4 regions of the Streptomyces sp. AN091965 genome follow, and region 4 is predicted to be linked to each of the others. Evidence: riboswitches for the same ligand, from Rfam matches in the RefSeq annotation. Region 4 holds a riboswitch; each other region holds the start of a gene.
The links. A riboswitch is a leader RNA that binds a small molecule or an ion and turns the genes downstream of it on or off. The one in region 4 is predicted to bind cobalamin.
Positions count from the first base shown of each region.

Region 1: it holds a riboswitch for cobalamin, as region 4 does, so the genes downstream of both, cobN (cobaltochelatase subunit CobN) here and metE (5-methyltetrahydropteroyltriglutamate--homocysteine S-methyltransferase) in region 4, are expected to answer to the same signal.
Region 2: it holds a riboswitch for cobalamin, as region 4 does, so the genes downstream of both, MQV74_RS27255 (ribonucleoside-diphosphate reductase subunit alpha) here and metE (5-methyltetrahydropteroyltriglutamate--homocysteine S-methyltransferase) in region 4, are expected to answer to the same signal.
Region 3: it holds a riboswitch for cobalamin, as region 4 does, so the genes downstream of both, MQV74_RS13090 (ABC transporter substrate-binding protein) here and metE (5-methyltetrahydropteroyltriglutamate--homocysteine S-methyltransferase) in region 4, are expected to answer to the same signal.

Region 1 covers NZ_JALDMY010000001.1:5,322,994-5,326,495, reverse strand. The annotation lists gene cobN (cobaltochelatase subunit CobN) at 1-2,100, opposite strand, end outside; cobalamin riboswitch at 2,167-2,321, opposite strand; gene cobG (precorrin-3B synthase) at 2,367-3,502, shown strand, end outside.
Region 2 covers NZ_JALDMY010000001.1:6,382,854-6,386,355, reverse strand. The annotation lists gene mctP (monocarboxylate uptake permease MctP) at 1-525, shown strand, start outside; gene MQV74_RS27260 (hypothetical protein) at 594-1,229, shown strand; adenosylcobalamin-variant (AdoCbl-variant) riboswitch at 1,562-1,660, shown strand; gene MQV74_RS27255 (ribonucleoside-diphosphate reductase subunit alpha) at 1,807-3,502, shown strand, end outside.
Region 3 covers NZ_JALDMY010000001.1:3,121,954-3,125,455, reverse strand. The annotation lists gene MQV74_RS13100 (AraC family transcriptional regulator) at 1-1, shown strand, start outside; gene MQV74_RS13095 (VOC family protein) at 7-453, shown strand; cobalamin riboswitch at 477-662, shown strand; gene MQV74_RS13090 (ABC transporter substrate-binding protein) at 812-1,825, shown strand; gene MQV74_RS13085 (FecCD family ABC transporter permease) at 1,822-2,886, shown strand; gene MQV74_RS13080 (ABC transporter ATP-binding protein) at 2,883-3,502, shown strand, end outside.
Region 4 covers NZ_JALDMY010000001.1:8,932,873-8,936,374, forward strand. The annotation lists gene metE (5-methyltetrahydropteroyltriglutamate--homocysteine S-methyltransferase) at 1-1,278, opposite strand, end outside; cobalamin riboswitch at 1,441-1,657, opposite strand; gene tsaD (tRNA (adenosine(37)-N6)-threonylcarbamoyltransferase complex transferase subunit TsaD) at 1,784-2,848, shown strand; gene MQV74_RS36685 (GNAT family N-acetyltransferase) at 2,848-3,420, shown strand; gene alaS (alanine--tRNA ligase) at 3,448-3,502, shown strand, end outside.

The DNA.
Region 1 (3,502 bases), 3.6 Mb from region 4:
GGCGCGCAGGATCGCGAGGACCAGGTTGACGCGATCCTCACCGGCCGGCGGGGCGCCGAGGACGTGCAGGCCGTCGCGGATCTGGGCGTCCTTGACCTCGCACAGCCAGCCGTCGACGTGCAGCAGGAAGTCGTCGAAGCCGTCGTCGTCGGGGCGGTCCTCAAGACCCAGGTCGTGGTCGAGCTTCGCGGCCTGGATGAGGGTCCAGATCTGGGCGCGGATGGCCGGGAGCTTCGCCGGGTCCATCGAGCTGATCTGCGCGTACTCGTCGAGGAGCTGCTCCAGGCGCGCGATGTCGCCGTAGGAGTCGGCGCGCGCCATCGGCGGGACGAGGTGGTCGATGAGGGTGGCGTGCACGCGGCGCTTGGCCTGGGTGCCCTCGCCCGGGTCGTTGACCAGGAACGGGTAGACGAGCGGGATGTCGCCGAGGGCCGCGTCGGGGGCGCAGGCGGCGGACAGGCCCGCGTTCTTGCCGGGCAGCCACTCCAGGTTGCCGTGCTTGCCGAGGTGGATCATCGCGTCGGCGCCGAAGCCGCCGTCGGCGGCGGCCGCCGCGATCCAGCGGTACGCCGCCAGGTAGTGGTGCGAGGGCGGCAGGTCCGGGTCGTGGTAGATCGCGATGGGGTTCTCGCCGAAGCCACGCGGCGGCTGGATGAGGATCAGCAGGTTCTCGAACCGGAGCGCGGCCAGGACGATGTCGCCGTCCGGGTCGCCGCCCCTGCCCACCCGGCTGCGGTCCAGGAACATCTCGCCGGGCGCCGGGCCCCAGTGCTCCTCGACGGCCGAGCGCAGCTCCTCGGGGAGCGTGGCGTACCAGCGCCGGTAGTCGGCGGCCGGGATGCGGACCGGGTTCTTCGCCAGCTGCTCCTCGGTGAGCCAGTCCTGGTCGTGGCCGCCCGCCTCGATCAGGGCGCGGATCAGCTCGTCCCCGTCGCCGGAGACCAGGCCCGGAATCTCGGCGTCGCCGAAGTCGTAGCCCTCGGCGCGCAGTCGGCGCAGCAGCTCCACGGCGCTCGCGGGCGTGTCCAGACCGACCGCGTTGCCGATCCGGGAGTGCTTCGTCGGGTACGCGGACAGGACGAGGGCGATCCGCTTGTCGGCGGCCGGGATGTGCTTGAGGCGCGCGTGGCGCACGGCGATCCCGGCGACGCGGGCGGCCCGCTCGGGGTCGGCGACGTACGCCGGGAGGCCGTCCGCGTCGATCTCCTTGAAGGAGAACGGCACCGTGATCAGCCGGCCGTCGAACTCCGGCACCGCGATCTGGCTGGCGGCGTCCAGGGGCGAGACGCCCTCGTCGTTCTCCTCCCAGGCGGCGCGCGAGCCGGTCAGGCACAGGGCCTGGAGGATCGGCACGTCGAGCGCGGTGAGCGCGCCCGCGTCCCAGGACTCGTCGTCGCCGCCCGCGGAGGCCTCGGCGGGCTTGGTGCCGCCCGCCGCGAGGACGGTGGTGACGATGGCGTCGGCGGCCCGCAGCGCGTCGATCAGCTCGGGCTCGGGGGCGCGCAGCGAGGCCACGTACAGCGGCAGCGGCCGGGCGCCCGCCGTCTCGACGGCGTCGCACAGGGCGTGCACGAAGGCGGTGTTGCCGCTCATGTGGTGGGCGCGGTAGTAGAGCACGGCGACCGTCGGGCCCTCGCCCGCCGGGGCCGGGCGCTCCAGGGGTCCCCAGGTCGGCGCGGGCGCGGGCGAATCGAAGCCGTGGCCAGTGAGCAGGACGGTGTCGCTGAGGAAGCGGGCGAGCTGCTCCAGGTTGGCGGGGCCGCCGTGCGCGAGGTAGGCGTGCGCCTCCGCGGCGATGCCGACGGGGACCGTGGAGGCGGCCATCAGCTGGGCGTCGGGCGCCTGTTCCCCGCTGAGGACCACGACGGGACGGCCGTCGGCGAGCAGCAGGTCGAGGCCCTCCTGCCAGGCGCGGATGCCGCCGAGGAGGCGTACGACGACGAGGTCGGCGCCGTCGAGCAGGCCGGGCAGGTCGTCCAGCGGGAGGCGGGACGGGTTGGCGAACCGGTAGGTCACCGGGCCCGTGGCCGCGCGGGCGCTGAGGAGGTCGGTGTCGGACGTCGACAGGAGCAGGATGCGGGGCCCGGTCGTGTGCTGCATGCGGCGTCGGCCTTCCTCGGGGTGTCCGCGCCCCGGGTGGTGAGTGGGTCTCTCCTGCCCGGCCGGAGCCGGGCGTGCGGAGAAGGGAGTTCCTGGCTCGCCCGCCCCCTCACGGGGCCGGGCTCACAGTGGCGGGACCGCGCCGGAATCGCACCGGGCTTCCTCCCCTGTCGCCGTCATGGCGATGGTGGATCGGGTGATCCACTGCTGAGCATAGTAAGCGTCGGGCGATTGAGGCAGGGCGCTTCCGCAGTGTGATGGTCGGTATGCTCGCCGCCATGTCCACGGCTCCCCTCCGCCCGTCCCCGCAGGCCACAGCGGCCCCACGGGACCGCGGCGACGCCTGCCCCGGAAGCCTCAGGCTGCACGCGGCGGACGACGGGGCCCTGGCGCGCGTCCGGCTGCCCGGCGGCGTCCTGACCGTGCGCCAGGCCGAGGCGCTCGCCACGGCCGCCCGGGACCTGGGCGACGGCGACCTCCATCTGACCTCGCGCGGCAACGTCCAGCTGCGGGGCCTCGCGGACGGCTGCGGCGCGGCCCTCGCCGCGCTGCTCGGCGCCGCGGGCCTGCTGCCCTCGCCCGGTCACGAGCGGGTGCGCAACGTCGTGGCCTCGCCGCTGTCCGGCCTCGACGGCCGGGGCGCGGGCGACGTGCAGCCCTGGCTCACGGCCCTCGACGCGGCGCTGTGCGCGAGCGAGGCGGCGCGAGGCCTTTCGGGCCGGTTCCTGTTCGCGCTCGACGACGGGCGCGGGGACGTGGCCGGGCTGGACGCGGACGTGACCGTACGGGCGGCCGCGGGCGGCCGGGCCCTGCTCGGTCTCGGTACGCCGCACCCGGTCCTCTCGGTGGCCGCGGCGGACGCGCCCCGTGCGGCCCTCGTGGCGGCGGAAGCGTTTCTGCACCGCGTCCGGGAGAGCGGGACCAAGGCCTGGCGCATCACCGAACTGCCGCTCGCGCCCGGCACGTTGGCGGACGACGTGCGGCGCCGCCTCACCGCCGGGGGCGTCGGCCACGAGCCGTGCACGCCCGGGGGCACCGTCCCCACCGGGGGCGTCGGCCACGACCTGCGCGCACCCGAGGGCACCGCCCCCGCCGGGGGCGTCGGCCACGACCTGCGCGCACCCGAGGGCACCGTCCCCACCGAGGGCGTCGGCCACGACCTGCGCGCACCCGAGGGCACCGCCCCCACCGAGGGCGTCGGCCACGGCCCGCGCTCGCCCCGGGACACCGGGGGCCCGCCCCCCGGAGTCATCGGCTCCGCCCTGTCCGTCCACGTTCCCCTGGGCCGCTTCTCCGGCCTCCAGTGGCGGGAGTTGACGCACGTCGCCGCCGCCGCGGGGCCGGGCGAGCTGCGCCTGACCCCCTGGCGCGGCGCCGTCGTGCCCGCGCCGGGGCTCGGCCC
Region 2 (3,502 bases), 2.6 Mb from region 4:
CGCAACATCTACAAGGACTTCCTCAAGCCCGACGCGACGCCCGAGCAGGAGACCAAGGTCTCCAAGCTGGTCTCGCTCCTGGTGAAGGTGGGCGCCCTCGCCTTCGTGCTCACCATGGACAAGACCGTCGCCATCAACTTCCAGCTCCTGGGCGGCATCTGGATCCTGCAGACCATGCCCGCGCTCGTCGGCGGCCTGTTCACGCGGTGGTTCCACCGGTGGGCGCTGCTCGCCGGCTGGGCGGTCGGCATGATCTACGGCACGGTGGCCGCCTACGGCGTCGCCTCGCCCACGCAGAAGCACTTCGGCGGGTCCTCCAAGGAGATCCCTGGCATCGGCGAGATCGGCTACATCGGTCTGACGGCGTTCGTCCTGAACGTGGTCGTGACGGTCGTCCTCACCTTCGCCCTGAAGGCGTTCAAGGCCCCCGAGGGCGTCGACGAGACCTCCCCCGAGGACTACACGGCGGACGCCGGTGACCGGGGCGTGGCCGTCGAGCTGCCCAAGGTGGGGGCGGGCCACTGAGCCGTGGCGGTACGGAGCGACAGGGCCGGGCGGGGCGCGGCGGCGGACGCATGCGAAAGGATGTGCGCATGAGACGTTCCCGCCGCCTCCTCCCGGCCCTGCTCCTCGCGCCGCTCGCCCTCACCGGCTGCGGCTCGGACAGCCTCGACAGCGCGGCACCGCCGGACCGCGCCGAGCTGAAGGCCCGCGCCGAGGCGGCGCAGACCGTCGTGGAACACGTCTACGTGACGGAGGCCGACGGCTTCGAGCTGGCCCGGCAGTCGGTGGGCGTGATCGGCGACTACGGCTTCCAGTCCACCTACGTACGGGACGAGGGCGGCGCACAGCTCACACTCTCCGTCGACCGGGGCACCGTCACCGACGGGAACTGCCGCACGGTCCGGCCCGTCGCCACGCGCTGCGAGAAGGACGGCAAGGGCTGGTACCGCCTGACGGGCTCCCGGCACGAGTACGTCCGCACGGAGAACGGGCTGCGCGTCCAGCTCTCCGCCGACCGCGACGCGGTGAGCCGCGAGGTGCTGCGCGCCGCCGCCGAGGCCGCCCACCGCGCCGACGACCGCGAACTCGACGCGACCCTGCCCGAGACGGCCGACCCCGAGGGCCTGCCCACGGACGGCGGCGACACGGGCCGCCCCGTGGAGCGCGGGGACCTGCCGCCGAACGGCGACGGCGCGCCGCAGGACCCGCCGGGCGCGGGCGGCTGACCCACCGGACGCGGGCGGCCGATCCGCCGAACGCGGGCTGGCGGTCCGCCGAACGCGGGCTGGCGGTCCGCCGAACGCGGGCGGGCGGTCCACCGGCGCACCGCCCGCGCCGGGCCCCGCGCGGGCCCTCCCTGCCTCGCGCCGGGCCCCGCGCCAGGCCCTCCCCACCCCGCTCCAGGCCCGGTTTCCGGCCCCCGGTCTGCCCTTTCTCCCCGGCGAGTTGACGCTCCGACGTGCTCCCGAGCGACCACACCCCGTGAGGGAACGGTCACCTCCGACACAACATCTAGGGGCGCCACCGAAACCCGGCACAAGATGTATGCTCGTCCTCGCTGTCGCCGCAGGGGAATCCGGTGGAAGTCCGGAACTGTCCCGCAACGGTGTACGTGTGCGCATTTGCGTACCCACAAAGTCCGAGGACCTGCCGACAGCGCACCCGTGCCGCCCGGCCCGGGTGCAGACGTCCGGGCCTCGTGGACATGGGCTGGTGGACGCGGCGTACGTACCGCCTCGCGCGGTCGCGCCCGTGTGCCCTCGCCCGCCTCGATGCCCAGAGCCGAGCGAGGGAGAGCACCACGTGACCATCGCGCCCGCCGAGCCCGCGTCAGCGCAGGCCGAAGCCGGTCAGCAGCACGCCGAGCAGTCCGCCCCGTCCACCGACGGGCCCGGCGCCGCCCTGCTGCGCACCCTGACCGACCTCACCGCCGACCTTCCCGACGCCGACCCCGGACGCGTCGCCGCGGCCGCGCTGCGCGGCCGCTCGGCGAAGGCCGACGAGGCGGAGTTGCGGGAGCTCGCCACCGAGGCGGCCGCCGGGCTCATCTCCGAGGACCCCGCGTACTCCCGGCTCGCCGCCCGGCTCCTGACGATCGGCATCCGCGAGGAAGCCGCCTCGCAGGGCGTCACGTCGTTCTCCGAGTCCGTCACGGTCGGCCACCGCGAGGGCCTGATCGCCGACCGCACCGCCGACTTCGCGGCCCTGCACGGCACCCGTCTGGACGGCCTCGTGGAGGCCGCGCTCGCCGACGGCGCCGACCGCCGCTTCGGCTACTTCGGCCTGCGCACGCTGCACAGCCGCTATCTGCTGCGCCACCCGATCACCCGCAAGGTCATCGAGACCCCGCAGCACTTCATGCTGCGCGTGGCCACCGGTCTCGCCGAGGACGACTCCGCGCGCGCCCTCGACGAGGTCGCCGCCCTGTACGGCCTGATGAGCCGCCTCGACTACCTGCCTTCGTCGCCGACGCTCTTCAACTCCGGCACCCGTCACCCGCAGATGTCGAGCTGCTACCTGCTCGACTCGCCGCTCGACGAGCTGGACTCGATCTACGACCGCTACCACCAGGTGGCGCGCCTGTCGAAGCACGCGGGCGGCATCGGCCTGTCGTACTCCCGCATCCGCTCGCGCGGTTCGCTGATCCGCGGTACGAACGGCCACTCCAACGGCATCGTGCCGTTCCTGAAGACGCTCGACGCCTCCGTCGCCGCCGTGAACCAGGGCGGCCGCCGCAAGGGCGCCGCCGCCGTCTACCTGGAGACCTGGCACTCCGACATCGAGGAGTTCCTGGAGCTGCGGGACAACACCGGCGAGGACGCCCGGCGCACCCACAACCTGAACCTGGCGCACTGGATCCCGGACGAGTTCATGCGCCGGGTCGCCGCCGACCAGGAGTGGTCGCTGTTCTCCCCCGCCGACGTGCCCGAGCTCGTCGACCTGTGGGGCGAGGAGTTCGACACGGCATACCGCGCGGCCGAGGCCGAGGGCCTGGCGCAGAAGACCATGCCCGCCCGCGATCTGTACGGCCGCATGATGCGCACCCTCGCGCAGACCGGCAACGGCTGGATGACCTTCAAGGACACCTCCAACCGCACCGCCAACCAGACCGCCGAGCCCGGCCACACCGTGCACTCCTCCAACCTGTGCACGGAGATCCTGGAGGTCACGGACGACGGCGAGACGGCCGTGTGCAACCTCGGCTCGGTGAACCTCGGTGCCTTCGTGGCCGACGGGGACATCGACTGGGAGCGCCTCGACGCCACCGTCCGCACCGCCGTGACGTTCCTCGACCGCGTCGTCGACATCAACTTCTACCCGACCGAGCAGGCCGGGAACTCCAACGCCAAGTGGCGCCCGGTGGGCCTCGGCGCCATGGGCCTGCAGGACGTCTTCTTCCAGCTGCGGCTGCCCTTCGACTCGGCCGAGGCCAAGGCCCTTTCCACGCGGATCGCCGAGCGGATCATGCTCGCCGCGTACGAGGCGTCCGCGGACCTCG
Region 3 (3,502 bases), 5.8 Mb from region 4:
AGGGACATGAACACCAGCGAAGCGGTACAGAGCAGCCACACCTCCCCGAACCCGCGCACCCCGGACGTCTGGCCCACCTTCCAGGCCCACGACGCCCCCGCCCTCATCGACTTCCTCGTCACCACCGTCGGCTTCCTGCGCACCGCCGTGTACGAGGACGGCGGCCGCGTCGCCCACGCCCAGCTCGACTGGCCCGAGGGCGGCGGCGTCATGCTCGGCTCGTACGACCCGCGGTCGGCCGAGTGGTGCCTGCAGCCGGGGACGTTCGGCGCGTACGTCGTCACGGACCACGTCGACGCCCTCTACAGCCGCCTCAAGGAGGCGGGCGTAGAGGTCGTCCGCGAGATCGAGGACCAGCCGTACGGCAGCCGCGAGTTCGCCGTCGCGGACCCGGAGGGCAACAAGTGGTCCTTCGGCACCTACCGCGGCGAGCCGCACCCCGAGCAGGGGTGACGTCCTCCCGGCCCGCGGCGGGGTGATAGCTTGCGCACGCCAGTCGCGCCCGCACCCGGGCCAGGGAATCCGGTGGGAATCCGGAACTGACGCGCAGCGGTGAGGGGGACGGGCGGGACCAGCGGCCACTGGATGTCACGGACATCCGGGAAGGCGGCCCCGCCCGGACGAACCCGAGTCCGAAGACCTGCTGGCACCGCCGACCGCGCGCCGGGCGGCGGGGTTTCGCAGACCAGGCTCCGCGCATGAGCCATGAGACCCGGGAAGACCTGTGCCTCCTCTCGTCCCTCGCGCACGCCGCGCGGCCGCCCGCCCCCGCAGTGCCGCCCCCGGTGCCCGCACCGCCCCCGGGCCGCGCCTGACCGCCCTGCTCGCGGCGGGCGGCCTGCTCCTGCTCACCGCCTGCGGCGGCTCGGCCGAGCGGAGGGACGCGGGCGCCAAGGCCCCCGGCTACCCGGTGACCGTCACCTCCTGCGGCGAGAAGGCCGAGGTCACCTCGCCGCCCGAGCGGGCGGTCTCCCTCGACCAGGGTTCCACGGAGATCCTGCTCTCCCTCGGCCTCGCCGACCGCATGGCGGGCACCGGCACCTGGACCGACCCGGTCCTGCCCGGCCTGAAGAAGCAGAACGCGAAGGTCGAACGCCTCGCCGACCGCTACCCGTCCCTGGAGAAGGTCCTCTCCAAGGAGCCGGACTTCGTCAGCGCGTCGTTCCTCTACACCGTCGGCAAGGGCGGCGTCGCCGACCGCGCCAAGTTCACCGAGCTCGGCGTCCCCGTCTACGTCTCGCCCACCGACTGCGCGGGCAAGGACAACGGCGGCGACGGCGACGGCACCCGCACCAAGACGCTCACCATGGACACCGTCTACGGCGAGATCCGCGACCTGGCCCGGGTCTTCCACGTCCAGGCGCGCGGCGAGCGCCTCGTCGCCGACCTCAAGTCCCGCGTCACCCGGGCGAAGCGGACGCTCAAGTCGTCCGACGCGTCCGTCCTGTACTGGTTCTCCGACTCCAAGGCGCCCTACATCGCGGGCTGCTGCGGCGCGCCCGGCGTCATCACGCGCGCCCTCGGCGTCCGCAACGTCTTCGCCGACACGCGCGCCGAGTGGCCCCAGATCAACTGGGAGACCGTGGCCGACCGCGACCCGGACGTCCTCGTCATCGGCGACCTCACCCGCAAGGCCCAGTCGGCCGAGAGCGCCCGCCAGAAGATCAGGTTCCTGGAGTCCAACCCCGTCACCAAGAACCTCACGGCCGTGAAGAAGAAGCGGTACGTGCTGCTCAGCGGCCAGGCCCTCAACCCGACGATCCGCACGGTCGACGGCATCGAACAAGTCGCGGCGGGGCTGCGCGCGTTCGGCCTGGCGCGGTGAGCACCGCCGTGCGCGAGCGGACGCGCGGCTCCCGGCGCGGACGGCACGGCGCCGGGCGCGCGGCGCTGCTGTGGGCGGCGGGCCTGGTGGCCCTGCCGCTGTCGGTGGCCGTCGCCGTCACCATCGGCCCGGCCGACATCTCCGTACCGGACGTCTGGGCGGCGGTGGCCGCCCACCTCGGCTGGGGCGAGGCCGAGCTCACCCCGCTGCGCGACGGCATCGTATGGAACCTGCGCATGCCGCGCACCCTGCTCGCGGGCGTCTGCGGGGCGGGCCTCGCCGTGTGCGGCGCGGTCCTCCAGTCGCTCCTGCGCAATCCGCTCGCCGACCCCTTCGTCCTCGGCGTGTCCTCAGGGGCGTCCACGGGCGCGGTGGCGGTGGTGGTCCTCGGGGTCGGCGGGGGAGCGGTGTCGGTCTCCGGCGGGGCGTTCGCCGGAGCCCTGTGCGCGTTCGGCTTCGTGCTGCTCCTGAGCCAGGCGCTGGGTGCCACGACGGACCGCGTGGTCCTGTCCGGGGTCGCGGCCATGCAGCTCTTCTCCTCCCTCACCTCCTTCGTCATCCTGACGGCCGCCGACGCGGAGACGACGCGCGGCGTCCTGTTCTGGCTGCTCGGCTCGTTGAGCGGGGCGGACTGGACGGACGTGGTGGTGTGCGCGGCGGTCCTCGCCGTGGCCCTGGTGATCTGTCTGTCCCAGGCCCACACCCTCGACGCGTTCGCCTTCGGCCAGGACGCGGCGGCCGCCCTGGGCGTGCACGTCACCCGGGTCCGGCTGCTCCTGCTGTGCACCACGGCCCTGCTCACGGCCGCCCTGGTCAGCGCGGCCGGGGCCATCGGCTTCGTCGGCCTGACCCTGCCGCACGCGGCCCGCGTGCTCGTCGGCCCGCGCCACGCCCGCCTGTTGCCGGTGACGGCCCTGACCGGCGCGGTCTTCCTCATCTGGGTGGACACCCTGGCCCGTACGCTCCTGGACCCGCAGGAGGTGCCGGTCGGGGTGGTCACGTCGCTGATCGGCGTCCCCGCGTTCGTGGCGGTCCTCTACCGCACGAGGAGGGTCGGATGAGCGCGGCGAAGTCCCAAGCAGGGCCGTCGGCAGGCCCTCCGGCGGAGCTTTCGGCGGACCTTCCCGCGGCGGGCGGCGCGGGCCTGAGCGCGGACCGGGTCTCCCGGACCGCGGGCGGGCGCCTCATCGTCGACGGCGTCACCCTCGCTCCGCGCCCGGGCACGGTGGTCGGTCTCCTGGGCCCCAACGGCTCCGGGAAGTCCACGCTCCTGCGCCTCCTCGCGGGCGTCCTGGCCCCGACCGCCGGGGCGGTCACCCTCGACGGCGAGCCGCTGCGCGACCTGGGCCGCCGCGCGGTCGCCCGCCGCCTCGCCCTGGTGGAACAACAGGCGGACACCCAGGTCGACCTGACGGTACGGGACGTCGTCCGCCTGGGCCGGGTCCCGCACCGCCGCGCCTGGGTGCCCTCGACGGCCGAGGACGAGCGGGCCGTCACCGAGGCCCTGGCCCGCACGGGCCTGGCCGACCGCGCCGACCAGCCCTGGCACACCCTCTCCGGCGGCGAACGCCAGCGCTCCCACATCGCCCGGGCCCTGGCCCAGTCCCCGCGCGAGCTCCTCCTCGACGAGCCCACCAACCACCTGGACATCCACCACCAGCTGGACCTCCTCGCCCT
Region 4 (3,502 bases):
GGGGTAAGGCTGCGCGCGCCGGGCGTCGGCGGGGGTCGCGGCGGCGGCGCGGGCACGCACCGCCGGGTCGTGGGTGAGCGCGGAGCCCGCGCGCGAGGCCAGGTCGGCGCGGTTCGCGGCGAGTTCGGCGGCGATGGTGTCCGGGCCCTGGGACAGCCCTCGGGCCAGGGTGACCAGCTCGGTCGTCTTCTGCCGGGCGAAGGCGAGCCAGCGGGCGACCTGCGGGTCGATGTCGCGCTCGACGGCGGCGTCCAGCGGCACGTGCAGCAGGGAGCAGGAGGCGGCGACGTCCACGCGGTCGGCCAGCCCGAGCAGGGTGCCGAGGGTGCTGAGGGACTTCTCCAGGTTGTTGATCCAGATGTTGCGCCCGTCGACGACACCCGCGACCAGGCGCTTGCCGGGCAGGCCGCCCGCCCGCGCGAGGTCGCCGAGGTTGGCGGCGGCGGGCCCCGTGAAGTCCACGGCCAGTCCGTCGACGGGCGCCTTGGCGAGCACCGGGAGCGCCTCGCCGAGCCGGTCGAAGTAGGAGGCGACGAGCAGCTTCGGGCGGTCGTCGAGCGCGCCCAGGTCGCGGTAGGCGCGGGCCGCCGCGTTCAGGTCGGCGGGCGTGCGGTCCTGCACGAGCGCGGGCTCGTCCAGCTGCACCCAGGCGGCGCCCGCCGCCCGCAGGTCGGCGAGGACCTCCGCGTACACCGGAAGCAGCCGGTCCAGGAGGGTCAGCGGTTCGAAGCCCGGGTCGACGTCCGGCGCGGGCTTGGCGAGCAGCAGATAGGTGACCGGGCCGACGAGCACGGGGCGTGCGGCTAGGCCGAGCGCGAGCGCCTCCCTCACCTCGGCGACCTGCTTCGTCGCGTCCGCCGCGAAGACCGTGTCCGGGCCCAGCTCCGGCACCAGGTAGTGGTAGTTGGTGTCGAACCACTTGGTCATTTCCAGGGGCGCCACCTCCGCGGTGCCCCGGGCCATCGCGAAGTAGCCGTCCAGCGGGTCCGCCGCGACGGCGGCGCGGTGCCGGGCCGGGATCGCCCCGACCATCACGCTGGTGTCCAGGACGTGGTCGTAGTACGAGAAGTCGCCGGTCGGGACCTCGTGGACACCGGCGTCCGCGAGCTGCTCCCAGTTCGTGCGGCGCAGCAGGGCCGCCGTCTCCCGCAGGCCCTCGGCGCCGACGCGGCCCTTCCAGTAGCCCTCGACGGCCTTCTTCAACTCCCGGTCTGCGCCCTGACGGGGGTAGCCGTACACGGTGGCCCGTGCCGCCGCGGCTGCGGACTTGTCTGTCACAGAACTCTCCTTCGCGAGCAATGTCGTGTGGGTCCCGGGACGATCGGGAGCGCGAAGGAGGAACAGACCGGCCGACCGGCCGCGGCCGTCGATGGCCGCGCGCCTGTGCCCGATGTGTACGCCGACCCGCCCACGAGGTCACCGGTGAGCCGCGCACGCCGGGGCGCGCACGGGCAACGGGCAGGTCTTCGGACTCGCGGGCGAGACCTCCGAGGAGGTCACCTACTGGCCGTCGCTTCCCGGGTCCGTGCCGGACCCAGTGCGTATGACGGCGGTCGTTCCCACTCACCGCTGCGGGGCAGTCCCGGATTCCCACCGGGTTCCCTCTTACGACGCCACTGCCTGGCGGGCAGGACGAACCAGTCGCGCCGCAAGCGTATGTGATGAACCCCTGTCCAGGGGAGGGGGGAAGGCAGCGGGCGCGGCTTATTGCACATTGATTGCAATTACTATGGAGGTGCAGTAGCCGGGCCGGTCGGCACGTGGAAGAAGCGGGAGTACACGCATGGCACCTCCTCGGATCGTTCTGGGGATCGAGTCTTCGTGCGACGAGACCGGGGCAGGTCTCGTGCAGGGCGGGCGGCTGCTCGGGCACGCCGTCGCGTCCAGCATGGACGAGCACGCCCGCTTCGGCGGCGTCGTCCCCGAGATCGCCGCCCGCGCCCACGTGCACGCGCTGAACCCGGTGGTCCGCCGCGCCCTCGACCGGGCGGGGCTGCGGCTCGGCGACATCGGCGCCGTGGCCGTGACGACCGGTCCCGGGCTCTCCGGCGCCCTCCAGGTCGGCCTCGCCGGGGCGAAGGGCCTCGCGTACGCGCTCGGCGTCCCGCTGTACGGCGTGCACCACCTGGCCGGGCACGTCGCCGCCGACACCCTGGAACACGGGCCGCTGCCCGACCCGTGCGTGGTCCTCATCGTCTCCGGCGGCCACACCTCGCTGCTGCTCGTGCGCGACCTGGCCCGGGACCCCATCACCCACCTCGGCGACACCCTGGACGACGCGGCGGGGGAGTGCTTCGACAAGGTGGCCCGGGTCTTCGGCCTGCCCTACCCGGGCGGTCCGGCCGTCGACCGCGCGGCCCGCGAGGGCTCGCCGGACGCCGTCGCCTTCCCGCGCCCGCTGACCGGGCCGCGCGACGACCCGTACGCCTTCTCGTTCTCCGGTCTGAAGACCGCCGCGGCCCGCTGGGCCGAGAGCCACCGGGGCGGCGAACTGCCGGTCGCCGACGGGGCCGCCGCGCTCCAGGAGGCCGTCGCCGACGTCCTGACCCGCAAGGCGGTCGCCGCCTGTACCGCGCACGGCGTGGGCACCCTCGTGGTCGTCGGCGGCGTCGCCGCCAACTCCCGGGTGCGGGCCCTCGCCGAGGAGCGCTGCCGGGCCGCGGGGATCACCCTGCGCGTCCCGCCGCTGGGCCTGTGCACCGACAACGGCGCGATGATCGCCGCCGTGGGCGACCTCCTGGTGCGCGCGGGCGCCGAGCCCGCGCCCCTCGACGTGTCCATCGACCCCTCGGCGCCACTGGAGCACGCCGCGCTGCACCCCACCGCCCGCGTCGCGAGGGCCGCCTGATGGCCGCCGTCGTGCACCGCCTCACGGGCCCCGGCCTGCTCGCCCACCGCGAGGGCATCCGCGCGGTCTACGCCGCCGCGTTCGCCGAGCCGCCCTGGCACACGGAGCCCGCCGAGGCCGACGTCTACCTGACCCGCCTCGCGGCCGACACCGCCCGGCCCGGCTTCGCGGGCGCTGTCGCCCTCGACGGCGAGCGGGTGCTCGGCTTCGCCACGGCCTGGACGTCGAGCACCCCGCTGCCCGGCACCCGCTCCTACCCGCGCGTCACCGCCGCGCTCGGCGCCGAGCGCACCGCCGCCTGGCTGTGCGGCGGCCTGGAGGTCGACGAACTCGCCGTCGTGCCCGGCGCGCACGGGCGCGGACTCGGCCGTACGCTCCTCGCCGCGGTCACGCGCGACGCGCCCGACGCCCGCTGCTGGCTGCTCACGTCCGTGCGGGCCGACGCCACCGTCCGCTTCTACGAGCGGCTCGGCTGGCGGCAGGTCACCCACCCCGCCCCCGACGGCCACGGCGTCGCCGTCTTCCTCGGCCCCGACCACCCGGCGCGCACCGCCGCCGCACCGCCCCTGTAACCCCTGAGCCCCCGCCCGGAGCACGCCTTGCGCACCGCCGACATCCGCACCCGCTTCCTCGACTTCTTCGCCGAGCGCGGCC